Regions from separate parts of the Streptomyces sp. NPDC006487 genome, predicted to be linked through region 1. Evidence: riboswitches for the same ligand, from Rfam matches in the RefSeq annotation. Region 1 holds a riboswitch; the other holds the start of a gene.
What was found. Region 1 has a riboswitch for ZMP and ZTP ahead of glyA (serine hydroxymethyltransferase). Riboswitches for the same ligand answer to the same signal wherever they lie in the genome.
Positions count from the first base shown of each region.

Region 1 (3,395 bases):
CGCCACCACCACCGGCTACGCGGCGAAGCCGCTGCTGGGCCGCGAGGGCGCGGGCGTCACCCTGCACCCGGTCGGCGGCGAGCCGTTCGCACCGGAGGAGGACGAGACGTACGTCTTCCAGGGCCTCGCCCCGCTGCCCGACTTCGACGGCAACCGGGTGGTGCTCGGCGCGTGGGTCGTCGAGGACGAGTCGGCGGGCCTCGGCATCCGGGAATCGGCGGGGCCGGTCACGGACGAGTACGCCCGCTTCCTGCCCCACGTCATCCTCTAGCGGCCGTCGGGCAGGGGCCGTCAGGCGCCGAGGACCGACCTGAGCTGGTCAAGCCCCCAGTCCAGGTCCTCCTTGGAGATCACCAGCGGCGGCGCGATCCGGATGGTCGAGCCGTGGGTGTCCTTGACCAGCACGCCGAGCTCCATCAGCTTCTCGGAGATCTCCCGGCCGGTGCCGCGCGACGGGTCGATGTCCACGCCCGCCCACAGCCCGCGGCCCCGTACGGCGGTCACCGCACCGCCGCCGACCAGCAGGTTCAGCTCCCGGTGCAGGTGGTCGCCGAGCTCGGTGGCGCGCTGCTGGTACTCGCCGGTGCGGAGCATCGCGATGACCTCCAGGGCGACGGCGCAGGCCAGCGGGTTGCCGCCGAAGGTGGAGCCGTGCTCGCCCGGCCTGAACACGCCGAGCACGTCGCGGTCGGCCACCACCGCCGACACGGGCACGACCCCGCCGCCCAGCGCCTTGCCGAGGATGTACACGTCCGGGACCACGTCCTCGTGCTCGCACGCGAAGGTCCTGCCGGTGCGGCCCAGGCCCGACTGGATCTCGTCGGCCATGAACAGGACGTTCCGCTCGCGCGTCAGTTCCCGTACGCCCCGCAGGTATCCGGCCGGCGGCACGAGTACGCCGGCCTCGCCCTGGATCGGCTCCAGGAGCACGGCGACGGTGTTCGAGGTGACGGCGGAGGCGAGCGCGGTGAGGTCCCCGTACGGGACGATCTCGAAGCCGGGGGTGTACGGGCCGAAGTGGTCGCGGGCCTCGTGGTCGGTGGAGAACGACACGATGGTCGTCGTCCGGCCGTGGAAGTTGTCGGCGGCCACCACGATCTTGGCGTGCCCGTCCGGTACGCCCTTGACCTCGTACCCCCACTTGCGGGCGGTCTTCACCGCCGTCTCCACGGCCTCCGCGCCCGTGTTCATGGGCAGCACCGCCTCCTTGCCGCACAGTGCCGCGAGCTCGGTACAGAAGTCCGCGAAGCGGTCGTGGTGGAAGGCGCGGGAGGTCAGGGTGACCCGCTCCAGCTGGGCGCGGGCGGCGTCGAGCAGGCGGCGGTTGCCGTGGCCGAAGTTCAGGGCGGAGTAGCCCGCGAGCATGTCGAGGTAGCGGCGGCCCTCCACGTCGGTCATCCACGCGCCCTCCGCGGTGGCGACGACGACGGGCAGGGGGTGGTAGTTGTGCGCGCTGTGCGCGTCGGCGGAGCGGATGGCATCAGCAGTTGTCGACACGGGGTCTCCGATCGTCCGTCAAGCCGGTGACGAGGGTGGCGTCACCTTCCATCCTCGCTCGAATGCCGGACGGAGAAACCTTTCTTGCGGCGTGCCCGCTAAGGTGTCGGACACGCACGGCGACTGGCGCACGGAGAACCAACTCCGGGGGAGCCGTGCGCGCACGACCGCATACAGGGCCGCTCGCCTGGGCCTCGCGGGGACGAGACCTGACATCGACCCCGGAGGAGCCGCCATGAGCGCGAACCACCACCCCCCGTACCGCCACCCCGCCCTGCTCGCGACCGACCCCGAGCTGGCGTCCTTCGTCGCCGCCGAGGAAACCCTCCAGGCGGAGACCCTGCGCCTGATCCCGAGCGAGAACTACGTGTCCGCGGCCGTGCTGGAGGCCTCCGGCACCGTGCTGCAGAACAAGTACAGCGAGGGCTACCCGGGCCGCCGCTACTACGAGGGCCAGCAGAACATCGACCGCATCGAGGCGCTGGCCGTGGAGCGGGCGAAGGGCCTCTTCGGCGTCGACCACGCCAACGTGCAGCCCTACTCCGGCTCGCCCGCCAACCTCGCGGTCTACCTGGCCTTCGCCGAGCCCGGCGACACGGTGATGGGCATGGCGCTGCCGATGGGCGGGCACCTGACGCACGGCTGGGGGGTCTCGGCGACGGGCTCCTGGTTCCGCGGCGTGCAGTACGGGGTCCAGGCCGAGACCGGGCTCATCGACTACGACGCCGTACGGGACCTCGCGCTGGCGGAGCGGCCCAAGCTGATCTTCTGCGGCGGCACGGCGCTCCCGCGCACGATCGACTTCGAGGCGTTCGCGTCGATCGCGAAGGAGGCGGGCTCGGTCCTGGTCGCCGACGTGGCGCACATCGCCGGCCTGATCGCGGGCGGGGCGCACCCCTCCCCGGCGGGTCACGTGGACGTGATCTCCACGACCACGCACAAGACCCTGCGCGGCCCGCGCGGCGCGATGCTGATGTGCCGCGAGGAGCACGCGAAGGCCATCGACAAGGCGGTCTTCCCGGGCCTCCAGGGCGGCCCGCACAACCAGACGACGGCCGGCATCGCCGTGGCCCTCCACGAGGCGGCGCAGCCTTCGTTCGTGTCGTACGCGCACGCGGTCGTGGCCAACGCGAAGGCGCTGGCCGCGGCGCTGCTGGAGCGGGGATTCGACCTCGTCTCCGGCGGTACGGACAACCACCTGATCCTGATCGACCTCACCGGGAAGTCGGTGTCCGGCAAGATCGCGGCGAAGGCGCTGGACCGGGCCGGGATCGTCGTGAACTACAACACGGTGCCGTTCGACCCGCGCAAGCCGTTCGACCCGTCGGGGATCCGGATCGGCACGCCGTCGCTGACCTCGCGGGGGCTTCGCGCGGAGCACATGCCGGTGGTCGCCGACTGGATCGAGCGTGCGGTCGCCGCTGCGGCGAAGGGTGACGAGCCGGCCCTGGGCGCCATCCGCGCCGAGGTCGCCGACCTCATGGCCGCCTTCCCGGCCCCGGGCCTCCCCGTCGCCTGACCCCCCCCGGGTGGGGGCCGGTCCCTGCGGGGCCGTCCCCTACCCGCCCTTCCACCGTTCCCCGGGGCTCCGCCCCGGACCCCGCGCCTCAAACGCCGGCGAGGCTGGAATTGCCCTGCGGGCAATCCAGCTCCGGCCAGGCAAAATCCAGCCCCTCCGGCGTTTGAGGAGCGGGGGTCCGGGGGCTGGCCCCCGTGCAACGGCGCGGTACGGGCACGATGGCGCCCGGCACATCCAGCCCCGACAGGTGCCGGGAGGAACGGAAAGCGGTCGCTCGGCCGAGGCAAGATCCGGACGGGCCGCTACCGTCCGGTACCCGTGGCAGGGCCGGGCGGACCCGGGGGGACCCGCCGGGTTCCGGCCAGCGGCGGGGCCGAGC
Region 1 covers NZ_JBIAHN010000011.1:99,210-102,604, reverse strand. The annotation lists gene ACFYM0_RS20345 (glutathionylspermidine synthase family protein) at 1-271, shown strand, start outside; gene rocD (ornithine--oxo-acid transaminase) at 292-1,497, opposite strand; ZMP/ZTP riboswitch at 1,607-1,697, shown strand; gene glyA (serine hydroxymethyltransferase) at 1,733-3,016, shown strand.

Region 2 (3,395 bases), on a different contig from region 1:
GCCGAGGGCCATGCCGACGGCGGCGGCGCCGAAGCCGAGGTGCCAGTTGACCTCCTCGCCGAGGTAGCCGACGACGAGCGGGGCGATCACGGCGCCCAGGTTGATGCCCATGTAGAAGATCGAGTAGCCGGCGTCGCGCCGCTGGTCGTCGTCGGCGGCGTACAGCCGGCCGACCAGCGCGGAGATGTTCGGCTTGAGCAGGCCGGTGCCGATGACGATGAGGACCAGACCGGGCCAGACGAAGACCGGGTTCGGGACGGCCATCAGGACGTGACCGGCCATGATGACCACGCCGCCCCACAGGACCGCCCGCCGGGCGCCGAGGAAGCGGTCGGCGATCCAGCCGCCGGGCAGCGCCAGCAGCGAGATCATGGCCATGTAGACGCCCTCCACCGCCTCCGCGGTGCCCTCGTGGAGTCCCATGCCCCCGTGGCCGCGGGAGGCGGCGAGGAAGTGCACGAGGATGGCGACCATGCCGTAGAGGCTGAAACGCTCCCACAGCTCGGCGAGGACGAGGGTGGCGAGCCCGCGCGGGTGGCGCTTCCCGCCCACCGCCGCCGCGTCCGGTGCTGCGTCCGACGCCGGGGGCTTCTGCATATCCATCGAAGGCTTCACATATTCATTGGAGCCCTGTCGCGCCGGACCGGGATCGGTCTTTCGGCCTGTTACCGGAGGAAACGGAACGCCCCGGACCGAAGGGCCCGGGGCGTTCGTCCGCGTCGGGGGGTGCGGACCGGGTCAGAGGTCCGCGAGGGCCAGGCCGGCCTGCGCGGCGGCGGCCTGGACGGTCTGCTCCAGCAGTACGGCGATGGTCATCGGGCCCACGCCGCCCGGTACCGGGGTGATCAGCGAGGCGCGTGCGGCGGCGGACTCGAAGTGGACGTCGCCGACGTTCCCCTCGTTGTAGCCGGCGTCCAGGACCACGGCGCCCGGCTTGATGTCCTCGCCGCGGATGAACTCGGCCTTGCCGACGGCGGCGACCAGCACGTCCGCCTGCCGGACGATGGACGACAGGTCCACGGTGCGCGAGTGGCAGTAGGTGACGGTGGCGTTCTGCTCCAGCAGCAGCATCCCGGCGGGCTTGCCCAGGATCGCGCTGCGGCCGACGACCACGGCGTGCTTGCCGGTCAGGTCCACGTCGTAGGCCTCCAGCAGGCGCATGATGCCGCCGGGGGTGCAGGAGACGAAGCCCGGCAGTCCGAAGCCCATGGCGGCGAAGGAGTGCATGGTGACCCCGTCGACGTCCTTGCCCGGGGCGATGGCCTCGAAGGCGGCGCGCTCGTCGATGTGGTGCGGGACGGGGTGCTGGAGCAGGATGCCGCTGATCTCCGGGTCCTCCGAGAGCGCGGTCAGGGTGGCGACGAGCTCCTCGGTGGTCGTCCCGGCCGGCAGCTCCACGTGGCGCGAGGTGATCCCGGCCTTGGCGCAACGGTTCTGCTTCATGCGGACGTAGGTGACCGACGCGGGGTCCTCGCCCACGAGCACGGTGGCCAGACAGGGCGCGGTTCCGGTGCGCTCGGTGATCTTCGCGGCGTACTCGGCGGTCCGCTCCGAAATGCGGCGGGCGAGGGCGGTGCCGTCCATCAGCCGGGCGGTCCCGGCGGCGGGAACGTCCGGGGTGGCGGAAACGGTCTGGGCGGTCGTCTGAGTGGTCATCGGGGCTCCTGAGCGTCGCTGCGGGATCGCGGTTCGCCCAGGCGCGCGGCAGTCGGCGTACGGGATGCGGGTGTACGCCGGGCCGCTCCCCGGTGGTGATCCACCCGAACGCCAGTCACGGCCCGCCGCCCAGTGTAGGCGACCTCCCGGGATGTCCGGCGTGGCCCCCGGCCCGGCAATCCGGTGGATGACCGGCGCCGGACCTGGGACGATCGAGACATGACGCGCACTTTCGACCATCTCGTCGCGGAAGCGGAATCCGTTTCCGTGGACGGCTGGGACTTCTCCTGGCTCGACGGCCGCGCCACCGAGCAGCGCCCCTCCTGGGGGTATCAGGGAATCCTGGCGCGGCGCCTGGCGCAGGTCGGCTCCGCCCTGGACATCCAGACCGGCGGCGGAGAGGTGCTCGCCGGAGCCGGGCCCCTGCCCCGGCTGACGGTGGCCACCGAATCGTGGCCGCCCAACGTCGACAAGGCGACAAGGCTGCTGCACCCGCTCGGCGCGGTCGTGGTCGCCGACTCCGACGAACCGCCGCTGCCGTTCGGCGACGGAGCCTTCGAGTTCGTCGCCAGCAGGCATCCGGTCACGATCTGGTGGGAGGAGATCGCGCGGGTGCTGAAGCCCGGTGGCACGTACCTCTCCCAGCAGGTCGGCCCGGCGAGCGTTTTCGAGCTCGTGGAGTACTTCCTGGGAGCGCAGCCGGAGGAGGTCCGGCGGGCCCGGCACCCCGACGACGCGGTCGCCGAGGCCACGAAGGCGGGACTGGAGGTGGTCGATCTGCGCTCCGAGCGGCTGCGGACGGAGTTCCACGACATCGGAGCCGTGATCTACTTTCTACGGAAGGTGATCTGGATGGTGCCGGGCTTCACGGTCGGGCAGCATCGGGCCCGGTTGCGCGAGCTGCACGAACAGATCGAGCGCGAAGGCCCGTTCGTCGCACACACCGCCCGTTTTCTCATCGAGGCCCGCAAAACGGGCTGACAAAACGGGCGGACGCGACCACCCGCGACCGGCTCCCCGGTCGCAGCGTGGCGCAGGTCACTCAATTCAGCGCGTAACGAATCTACTCGGGCATGCGATGAACCGACAGGTGTCCTCGTGCGGCCCGGAATACAGACCCCCCTCGGGTCTGTTTCCCGAGTTCGCGCGATGATGTCCCGCCACCCCTTATCTGTTCGCAACGAGAGGCTCCTTGTGTCGCTCAGCCCGTCCCGTACGTTCCCCACGGAGATCGCCGAATCCGAGGCCCTGGTCGCGCTTGTCGAGCGTGGCCGCGAGCAGGGTCACATCAACGGTGATGACGTGCGCCAGGCCTTCGAGGCCGGCCGCATCCCGGTGGACCAGTGGAAGCGGGTCCTGCGCAGCCTGAACCAGGTCCTGGACGAAGAGGGCGTCGCGCTGCACGTCAGCGCCGCCCCCGCCACGAAGGCTCCCGCCAAGAAGGCGCGCAAGGCGGCCGCCGCTCCGGCGCGCACCGTCGCCAAGAAGGCCGCCGCCCCGCCGCGCCTCATCGGTGCGCGCAAAACGGCTGCCACCACCCCCGCCGCGGCGATATCCGACCCGTCGGCCTCCGGGACCGAGGAGGAGGTGGCGGCCGAGGCCGCCGCCGCGCCCAAGAAGCGGACGGTCAAGAAGACCGCCGTCAAGAAGACCGCCGTGAAGAAGACGGCCGCCACGAAGAAGACCGCCAAGGACGGCGACGAGGGCGACGCCCCCGTGGCCGAGGGCGAGGACTGGGC
Region 2 covers NZ_JBIAHN010000003.1:312,622-316,016, forward strand. The annotation lists gene ACFYM0_RS06600 (peptide MFS transporter) at 1-603, opposite strand, end outside; gene ACFYM0_RS06605 (bifunctional 5,10-methylenetetrahydrofolate dehydrogenase/5,10-methenyltetrahydrofolate cyclohydrolase) at 739-1,656, opposite strand; ZMP/ZTP riboswitch at 1,685-1,785, opposite strand; gene ACFYM0_RS06610 (methyltransferase domain-containing protein) at 1,876-2,637, shown strand; gene ACFYM0_RS06615 (RNA polymerase sigma factor) at 2,851-3,395, shown strand, end outside.
Region 2: another riboswitch for ZMP and ZTP. It lies ahead of ACFYM0_RS06605 (bifunctional 5,10-methylenetetrahydrofolate dehydrogenase/5,10-methenyltetrahydrofolate cyclohydrolase); the one in region 1 lies ahead of glyA (serine hydroxymethyltransferase).